Regions from separate parts of the Pseudarthrobacter sp. AG30 genome, predicted to be linked through region 2. Evidence: riboswitches for the same ligand, from Rfam matches in the RefSeq annotation. Region 2 holds a riboswitch; each other region holds the start of a gene.
The links. Region 2 has a riboswitch for cyclic di-AMP ahead of DC347_RS19535 (M23 family metallopeptidase). Riboswitches for the same ligand answer to the same signal wherever they lie in the genome.

Region 1 (3,267 bases), on a different contig from region 2:
CATCAGCCGGCTGGCGGAACCGATCCAGGTGGAGCCGGAACTGCTGACCCAGCTCGACGAGGGCGGTATCCGGCCCGGCGCGTCTGTCTCCCTGGAACGCGTCGGTGACTACATTTCGGTACGGGTGGCGGGAATCGAGGGCGCGCTGGAGCTGCCTCCCGAGGTGGCGGCTCACGTTTTCGTCGCCGTGAACCAGGCCTGACGCCGCGTTTCCGTACCCCACCCGGGGGATTCCACGCAAAGATAACGGAATTGTTACCTAGGGTCTTAAGCCCCTATAGTGGAACCCAGCGTTGATACTTAAGCGTTACCTGATCCGGAGCCGAGCTCTGCCAGCGGGCCAGGTGTACGAGTCGTTACTGGCAGAGGCGGGGGAACCACAACCGGCAGCGGGGGACTGCCTTGGGGTGAAGTCCGTCAGCAGCAAGCCTCTCCAGTGAAGGATTCTTCCGGGAATACCCCTGTGTAGAAGTTTGCCCATGACGGACCGGGTCTTTGATCTCTCTGACCCGAATCCGACAGCTAACTCCGCAGGCTATTCCAGAGAGGAACCCTTCTTGACCATGCAGACCTCCCGGGGCCGCCGTCGCGCGGCGGGCCCCCCTGAGGCACCCCGGGTTGTCGAAGTAGCCGCCGCGGAGCGCCCCCGCGACCCGCAACGGGATGCACGCCGCCGCCGGGGTCCGTTCCGGCAAATCACCGACTTTGCCGCGGCCAGCGGCATCGGCCAAAAGGCCGGCATCGCCCTCGCCGCCACCGGCCTGGTGCTCACGGTGACCATGCCCGCCACCAGCCCCGTTATGGCGACGGATGCGGCCGGAATCGCGCCCCAGGCCGCCTCCGCAGTCAGCCCCCAGCCCCAGATTTCCGCGGATGTAGGCGCCCAGATCGACTTCAGCCGCTCAGCCGTCGTGACGCAGGCGGACCCCGACGGGAAGCTGAAGCAACTGCTGAGCGCCCAGTCGGCCGGATCGGTAACGCGTGCGGCTTCCGCCGGGACCCTGGCCGCGCCGCTGGCATCCCTCGTGACCGCGTCGCCCTTCGGCTACCGGGTCAGCCCAATCACCGGCGGCACCGGAGATTTCCACCGCGGACAGGACTTCGTGGCACAGTGCGGGACGTCCGTCCTGGCAGCCGCAACAGGAACCGTGACCTTCGCCGGCTGGCACCAGTTCGGCGGTGGAAACCGGGTGGTGATCGACCATGGCAACGGCCTGGAGACCACGTACAACCACCTCTCGTCCTTCAACGTCAAGGTGGGCCAAACGGTCTCCCGCGGCGAAGTCGTGGCGTTGAGCGGGACCACCGGGGCGTCCACCGGCTGCCACCTGCACTTCGAAGTCCAGGTCAACGGCGAAGTGGTCGATCCGATGGGCTGGCTGTAACCGTTTGATTGCGCACTCCCAGATCGCCGTGACCCGCCGTGACCTGAATGTGACATTGAAGCAAAACTGCTGTACCGTCTAACTCGCGTCAACTTTTCCGAAGTTGACGCTCTTGAGTGGATTGCCTAACTCTGCCACCGCTCAAGGTCCGTTCGCATTTCATCGTCTGGCAGGGGCGGGGGAACCAATTTTGGCCTTCTGCGTTCTGGAAGGCCTTGGGGTTAAGTCATGAGCTTCCCAGGAAGCGAAGTGGCCGGGTGACTCCCATCCGAATCCGACAGCTCACCTCGCAGGGATTGGGAGAGGCTACCTTCGTGTCTTCACGCCATAATTCTGCGCGCCACCGTGCGCAAACGGTTCGCGCCAACCCCTTGGACGCCATGTCCAAGGCCGTAAGCGCCAATGCCGGGACCGTGGGCCGCCAGGCTGCCGTTGTGGCAGCGGCTTCAGGCCTCATCCTGAGCATGGGCCTGCCGGCCAACGCCGCGGACACCACTGCCGGCATCTCGGCCTCCACGGAGTCCGGTTCCGCACAGACCGCCCTTGCTGTCACCGCGGCCCCCACGGCCACCGTTTCCTTCGAGCGTCCGGCGGTCAAGACCACCGCCGCCCCGAAGGTGGAAACCGTGCGCACCCAGTCCACCGCGTCCGCGGACCGCACCGCCACCACTGCCGGCCAGGAGGCGTCCAAGGCCGGACAGGCAGTGGAAGCCGTTTCGTCCGCAGCCACCTCGGGTATCGCCGCGATCGCCTACACCGGCATCGGCCACCCCTACGTCTGGGGCGGCACCACCCCCAACGGCTGGGACTGCTCCGGCTTCGTTCAGTGGGTCTACGCGCAGGCTGGAATCAGCATTCCCCGCACGAACGCGTGGAGCATCATGACCCCCACCTCCACCCCCCAGCCGGGCGACCTCGTGGTCCAGAACGGCGGCGCACACGTCGGCATCTACGTCGGCAACGGCATGATGATCAGCGCGCTCAACCCGTCGCAGGGAACCATGCTCCACTCTCCCGCAGCCACCGGTACTTCCACGTACTACCACCTGAACAAGTAGTTCTTGGGCTCCACGCTCCAAGGGCTATTTCTTTGCCCAAAGCTTTTTCGCTAGAAACCAACATCCCCGTTCGGGACGCGCCGGCGTACCCCCAAGATGCCGGCGCATCCAACCCCCTCGGACAGGCCACCGCGGTCCAGAGGAAAACGAAAGAGAGAACTGATGACGACTCGTGCTACCGCACGGCACCGCGCCGAGGTCACCAAAACCAACTCGATCGCGATCGTTGCCAAGGCTGTCAGCGACAACGCCGGCGGCATGGGCCGCCAGGCTGCAGTAATCGCTGCAGCTTCCGGCCTGGTCCTGACCAGCGGCATCGCAGCCAACGCAGCCGACACCAACGTCAAGCGCGACTCGGCTCCGGCATCCGCCATGGAAGTTGAATCCGCCGTCGACGCTCCGATCTCAGCGGCCTCCACCATTGCCATCAGCTTCGAAAAGCCGGCCGTTACCACCACTCCGGCACCGGCTCCCGAGCCCGAGGTTGCGGTGCAGGAAGCCGCTCCCGCTCCCGTTGCCCAGGCCGTTGCCGCTCCCAAGGTGACTGCCAAGGTTGCAACTGCCGATGCCACGGCTGCCCCCGCCGCCCAGGTTTCCGCCAGCGGAAAGGGTGCTGCCATCCTGTCCGCTGCCTACGCCCAGCTTGGCGTACACCAGGACTGCACCATGCTGGTGACCAACGCACTGGCTGCCGTCGGCATCCACTTCCACGACTGGCCCGCCGGTTACCTGTCATTGGGTGACAGGGTGTCCGCATCCCAGGCCCAGCCCGGCGACCTCATCTACTACGCCGACGGTGGCGGAGGAATGGCCCACATCGCCGT
Region 2 (3,267 bases):
TGCGGGTCGTCGACTGTGCTCCCGGACGGGGCAGCTATCCCGGCCAGGGTGCTGCCGGCGGGTGGGATGGACCCTTGACTCGGGGCTGAGGACTGCCTGGGTTTCATTTATTCCTTTCGACGGACGATGGCGCCACGGTCGAAGAGATCCGTGGCGCTGGTCGCGCCCATACGCGGATTAACGATTCGACTGGCATTTTCATCCCCTGGATGCTCCGGTGGCAGTGCTCAGGGACGCATTGGGGTTGCCTTAAGTCCGGGATGCTGCAGGGCAGGCCTTCCCGCGGGTGCCGGAAGGCGTTGGATCTCCGGTCACCGTTGGGTAGGGCCCTGGGGCAGGGTCAGCCGAGCGAGCTGAGAAGGTCGTTGCATGCCTTTTCGCAACGGCGGCATGCCTCGGCACAGAGCCGGCAGTGTTCATGCATGCCTGCGTGTTGTTCGCATTCCTCGGCGCAGGCTTTGCACGCTGTGGCACAGGCCTGGAGCACCGCGCGGGTGACGTTGGCATCAAAGGCGGTGTGGCGGGAGAGGACGTTTGCCGTGACCGCGCAGATGTCTGCACAGTCAAGATCGGTGCGGATGCATTTGGTCAACTCGGCGACCATGTCTTCGCCGAGGCAGGCATCAGCGCAGGCGGTACAGGCCTGTGAGCAGTCAAAGCACGCTGCAATGCATTCGGCGAGCATGTGCTGATCGATGCCGCCAAGATCCTTCGGGTAGGCATCGAGCATCTTGTGGGTGCTTCCGTGTGTCATTTCTTTCTCTCTTTCCAATACTGAACGGGAGGAACCTGGTGCGGAGACCGGCTGATGTTTCTGATGTGCCGGCTGTTTGGCTGATGTTCTCTCTCGGGCCTCCTTCTGATCGCTGAAGGCAGGACCCAAAGGGCGGCCGCACGCGGTGTTTACGCCAGCCCGGTCGAAGGGTGCCACTTGCAGGCCCTATGGCCTGGCGTTCGCGCGGCCGGACGTGGAGAACGTGCCCTTTTATGTCCGACTGACAGACAGTTGAGTTAGGGTTAGCGCCTGCCGGCTCAGCGGTGCTTGGGGCCTGTTAGCGATGTGGGATGCCGGGGGCCGGGCGCGCGGACCCGCGAAATCAGGGAGGAGCACTCCGGGCCTTGGCTGCGCCGCGTCGGTCACAGCAACGGGCCACGACCGTGGACTGACTGACCGGGTGTCTCCGGCCTCGTGGCACCCGCTGCGCGGGACCCCGCGGAGCACGTCGGAGGCGGATTGGGCTCCGACCGGCGTCACTCTGTCCGAACGTCCCCGAGGATTCTCCTGTCCCCCGGGGATCAAAGTCTGGCGCTGGCGCTGTGCGGCGGAGTAAGGGCTAGGGTCGGACACCCCCACCACGTGGGCCTGCCCATTACAGAAGGCAACTGGCCCGGCCACTAGGAGGACGATCACGAGGCAGGAAAGGACAGCCCGCAGCGCCGCAAGCCTGCGGACCAGCAGTGGAGGCGTCGAACGTTGAAGGGCCATCTGGTCTCTCCTGGGGGCAAGTCTCGCCCAGCGTATCCTTCCGGTGCCCCGCCAGTCACCATCCCTGCCCCCTTAAGCCCGGAGCGCCTTTGATAACGGATTTGTAACCTACGCCGACGCTTCGCTAGAGTCGTACCAACACATACCCCCAACGGGTATGGATGTGACCGCTTCGCCAAACCCCGCCGGCGGTCCGTGATCCTGATCTTTCTCAGGCGGGGGCGGAGGACCCACATACGGTGTGCCATGGTGCACCTTGGGGTGAAGCCGACCCTGTGACCACGCGTCCCAATCGCGTCCTGCAGGGCAGCCGGACAGTCCACTCGTCCGAATCCGACAGCTAACTTCGCCGGCGCCGAGAGGACCGCTATCTTGTCTGCCCAGCCAAAACACGGCCGTCGCCGCGCACTTCCGGCCGCTGCCTCAGCACGCCGCCCGCCGTTCTTCCGTGAACCCACGTTCCGGCTCCGCAGCCAGCAGTTCGGCCTAACAGCAGCCGTCACGGGAATGATCGCCCTCACTGCCCTGTCCGCGGCGCAGGCAGACCCCGGCAGCCGCGCTGCGGCCCAGCCCCGGCCAGCCGCCGTGGCAGCCCCGGCCCCGGAAACGGCGGTCACGGCAGCAGCCGACACTGTCCTCACATTTGACCGCCCGGAGGTGACCTCCCAGCCAGCGCCTGCGCCCGCTGCGCCGGCGCAGCCCGCAGGGGCGGTCAAAGCACCCGAGGTCGCCCACGCCCCGGCATCCCCTTCCAAGGGGTTGCGTGCCCCGCTCGCGTCGATTAACGTCAGCTCCCCCTTCGGCTTCAGAACCAGCCCGATCACCGGGGCCGCCGCGGAGCTGCACACCGGAATCGATTTGACCGGTGCGTGCACGACGGCGGTCTTCGCCGCCGGTTCCGGCGCCGTCACCGAGGCCGGCTGGAGTCCGTACGGCAGCGGCAACCGGATCGTCGTCGATCACGGCAACGGACTGAAGACCACCTACAACCACCTGTCCACTATCGGTGTCTCGGTCGGGCAGTCCGTGGCTCAGGGCCAGCAGATTGCAGGGGTAGGCACAACCGGTGCCTCCACCGGCTGCCACCTTCACTTCGAGGTCATGGTCAACGGCCAGACCGTCGACCCGGCTGCCTTCATCTAAGAGGTAGATGGCTGCGCTGACTGCTGTGAAAAGCGGCAGCCGCGCAATGAAGCGGTACAGTAGCGGGTGCGTCCTGCACCCTGTTTCTCTGCGGTCCTGACGGACCGCGCTCAGCGGGCTCGGGCGGATTACGCACGAGGGCCATCTGCGGGCGCCCACACAACGAGCCGGACAAAGGACTATACAGTGCAAATCCCAATTGTTGCCGCGGGTCTTTACGCCTTGGCTACGACGCCGGCCCCGGCTCCAGGCAACGAGGGTCTGAGGCCAGGGCTGGACGCGGATCAGGTAACTCCCGGATTCCTGGGTTTCGCGATGACGGCGTTCATGGTCATCGGAGTTGTCCTGCTCATGGTTTCCATGACCAGACGAATCCGGCGTGTACGTTACCGAGCGCAGTTCGAGCAAGGAAGCGAACCCGTTTCGGAAGAAACGGATGATGCCCGCAGCCAGCCTGGGGTCAACGAAACCGAGGCGACCAACGGAAGCGGACCGGGCGGTGAGGGCCCCGGACGGGGATGAGCCCGCGGCTCCCGCGGCAGGCCGTGTCGCCCAGGTACCCGGTTGGGTGGTTCCTCGCTCAGCACATGGCCGTGAAGGCCATGGCGGGCGTAGCCCCGGCCGGGGGAACTGAGTGC
Region 3 (3,267 bases), on a different contig from region 2:
AGGTGGCTGGGAACACCGCGGTGTCGACCACGGCACCGATTGCGCAGTGAACGGCTGTGAATGTGTGGGTGCGGGCGTGGGTGTCGACTCCGACGACGAACTCGAATTCCTCTGCGATGATCGCCATAGTGTGCTCTCCTCTTCTCATTAACCCGGTTAGGTGACAGGAGCCTGCCTGGGTCGCTTGGAGATGCATCTGTAACGGGTCACACCCAACTGGTGGACAGTCTTCTGATCAGGTCATCCGCGCGGGCAGGCCGTGCCCGGAGAATGGTGCGGACAAGTCATTTTCAAGACACCGCCTGAGCGGGTCGGATATACCCTGAGTCACACGCCGTCCTCCGGGACCAGCCTGCCAGCCAACCTCGGGCCGGCACCTGACCATTACAGTGATTCCCGCTATGCCACGGGATGCTGAAGGCCGGCGATTCACTGCCCCCAAGGCAGTGAATCGCCGGCCTTCAGTGGTTTATTTGCCAGCGCGGACGAAGGTGACGGCGCCCTTGGAAGTCATCCACGTCAGCGGGTGCACGGCCGTTTCGTTCTTGCCGTTCAGGCCCGAACTGAGGACCTGACCGTTGCCGACGTAGATCCCGACGTGGCCGGGCTGCATGACCATGTCACCGGGCTGAGGATCGGTCACCACCGTGCCGTAGTTCATGAACTGCATCGGGCCAAGGTCTCCCACCGGGATCCCTGCGGCGTTAAGGGCGTTTTCCACCAGCCGCGTGCAGTCCTGGATCATGCCGATCTGGGCGTAGGCGGAGGAAACCATAATAGCGTTGATGCCCCCGGCTGCCGGTGCCGCGACCGGGGCTGCAGCGGCCGGAGCGACGGTAATCTGCGCCTTCGGTTTCGCGGCCGGGGCAGGTGCCGTCGACGCTTTGGGGGTCTCCGCCACGACCGGCTTGGGTGCCTCCACCACCGGGGCAGGGGTGGTCTCTACCGCGGGACGTTCGTAAGAGATCTGGACCGTGGAGTCCGCGGTGAGCGGCGCCTGGACCTGGCCCGCAACTTCCAACGTCGAGGCCGGCTCCGCATCACGCTGGGGTGGGGCCTCGGCTGCCTGCGCGGCAATACCGCTGGTCAGGACAAGGCCGGAAGCAGCCGCAATAACAGCTGCCTGGCGGCCTGCGACACCGGCGTTGCCGGCAACAGATTTGGACAGGACCCCAAGGGCACTGGTCTGGACAGGGACCGCACGATGGCGGCCATGACTTTTGCGCATGGGCATGAAAAGGCCTCTCCCACTGCCTGCGAGGTTAGCTGTCGGATTCGGATGGGAGACACCCGGCCGGCCGGTACACGCATGGCACCAGGCGCGACTTCACCCCAAGACCTGCCCGAAGCAGGTCGCTGTTGGTTTCCCCGTCTCTGCCGGACGAAAGTTGCGAACGGATCCCGGGCAGCGGCAGAGTTAGGCAAGTCTGCTCGAGAGTGCCGCATTCGGAGAAACCGGCACGACTTAGACCGTACTTCACTCCGGCATCAGTTGTCACATTTGAATAACAGGAGACGTAGATCACAGCTATATCTACTTCTGCCCAATACCCCCTCCCGGTATAGTTTCTGTTGTTGTCAGTGAAGTGGTATGTCCCGGCCGGCGCCCAGCGTCTGGCTTTCACAGCCGTTCAATCCCAGCGCCCATTGGTCCTTCGTCAAGGAATGGAAACTGACATGTGTGAAACTGAAATCCGTACCCAGCTGCCGCTTGCCGCGGCGTCGGGGTGCAGCTGCTGCTCGGCTGAAGCCGCCCTTGCCCCCACCGCAGCCAACGGTACCGGTACCGTTGAATTCGCTGTGGACGGCTTGACCTGCGGGCATTGCGTGCAGACGGTCGAGAAGGCAGTCTCTGCCCTTGATGGGGTGGAATCTGCCTCCGTTGACCTCGTCCCTGGCGGCCGCTCCCGCCTGCGGGTGCGAGGTATGGCTGACGCGGCAGCGATGCGGGAGGCTGTGACGGCCGCGGGGTACACCTTGGCCAGCAGGTAACATCCGCATTTCTCCGGCGCCCATCCTCCGGGGCCTTGCGCTTCCCAGGAGAGGTCCCACGGCCAGCGTATACAGCCCGCTGGCCCGCGGGCGAGGGCGGCCTTAGCGCCTGAAACCAGGCGTCACAGATAATCCGGAGCACTCCGCTGCCGTGAGGGACGGTGAAACGGAATGCCGCCCGGGCGCGTTGACCAGTAGGAGACCTGCAGGAACACCCTGCCGGTTACCCTTGTATTGAAAGAACCTGTACCGAAAAGGAGGAAGTGTCGTGACCGCAGTACACCGTCGTCGTCTCACCGCCTTCTTCCTGCGGGCCGGGTTCCTGACTGCGGCACTGGCCATCATTTTTGGCATTTTCGGCATGCATGTGATGATCGGCGCCCACGACATGCCCTCAGGCCCCGCCATGTCAATGTCAGGCTTGAGGGGGACGATGCAGCTGCAAACCACGCCGGCCAGCCATACCCAGGCTATCGGGATGTCAGCAGGCGTGGCTTCCAGTGATCCGGCGGCCACGGGTTCCTCCTCCTCCTCCTCTTCCTGTGCCCCTGCAGGGCCGTGCACCAAGATGTCAGCCGGTGGAGGGGCCTGTGTCCTGGCCCCGGGAACCACGACTCTCTCCGCCCCCTTGCCTGGGCCAGCGCCCTATGAGCTGCCCGATTTTGGTGCAGCCGCCGTGCTCGGCAGCACGTATGCCTACTCACCGGCCAGCGCCTCCCCCGGTGATCTCTGTATCAGCCGGACGTAAATCACTCCTCTGCGCCGTGCCTTTCACCGGCGCATACTCCAGCCATCGGCCCGCATGAAACAAGCCGGACCCCGCACGGTCCGCTGCATGCCAGCCCACGGGCGCACTTGCGCCGCTGATACTTTGAGGACCCTGATTTTGATGAAAAAAACTTTGACACTTTCTGCTGCCGCCATCGCCGCGGCCATCGCCCTGGCCGGCTGCTCGACCGGGTCGGGATCTGGCGGCTCTGAGAGCGGCGGCATGTCCGGGATGAACCACGGAAGCTCCGGGATGTCATCCACCGCCGCCCCCGCAAGCTCAGCGGCGGCTGCGGCTGCCTTCAATGATGCGGACACGATGTTCGCGCAGATGATGATCCCGCACCACACCCAGGCCGTGGCCATGAGCGACATGATGCTCAAGAAGCAGGGTATCCCTGCCGCCGTAACTGACCTGGCCGCCAAGGTCAAGGCAGCCCAGGGCCCGGAAATCGACAAGATGACCGGGTGGCTTCAAAGCTGGGGCCAGCCCACAGCCATGCCCAC

Region 1: it holds a riboswitch for cyclic di-AMP, as region 2 does, so the genes downstream of both, DC347_RS17610 (C40 family peptidase) here and DC347_RS19535 (M23 family metallopeptidase) in region 2, are expected to answer to the same signal.
Region 3: it holds a riboswitch for cyclic di-AMP, as region 2 does, so the genes downstream of both, DC347_RS13210 (NlpC/P60 family protein) here and DC347_RS19535 (M23 family metallopeptidase) in region 2, are expected to answer to the same signal.

The regions. Positions count from the first base shown of each region.
Region 1 is NZ_QEHL01000020.1:114,611-117,877, reverse strand. Features, by position in the region: gene DC347_RS17620 (metal-dependent transcriptional regulator) at 1-202, shown strand, start outside; cyclic di-AMP (ydaO/yuaA leader) riboswitch at 311-553, shown strand; gene DC347_RS17615 (M23 family metallopeptidase) at 564-1,385, shown strand; cyclic di-AMP (ydaO/yuaA leader) riboswitch at 1,522-1,695, shown strand; gene DC347_RS17610 (C40 family peptidase) at 1,766-2,443, shown strand; gene DC347_RS17605 (NlpC/P60 family protein) at 2,606-3,267, shown strand, end outside.
Region 2 is NZ_QEHL01000030.1:338-3,604, reverse strand. Features, by position in the region: gene DC347_RS19540 (four-helix bundle copper-binding protein) at 341-754, opposite strand; cyclic di-AMP (ydaO/yuaA leader) riboswitch at 1,650-1,853, shown strand; gene DC347_RS19535 (M23 family metallopeptidase) at 1,859-2,629, shown strand.
Region 3 is NZ_QEHL01000014.1:35,851-39,117, forward strand. Features, by position in the region: partial or broken gene DC347_RS13205 (IS110 family transposase) at 1-127, opposite strand, end outside; gene DC347_RS13210 (NlpC/P60 family protein) at 470-1,234, opposite strand; cyclic di-AMP (ydaO/yuaA leader) riboswitch at 1,238-1,434, opposite strand; gene DC347_RS13215 (heavy-metal-associated domain-containing protein) at 1,678-1,992, shown strand; gene DC347_RS13220 (hypothetical protein) at 2,261-2,740, shown strand; gene DC347_RS13225 (DUF305 domain-containing protein) at 2,882-3,267, shown strand, end outside.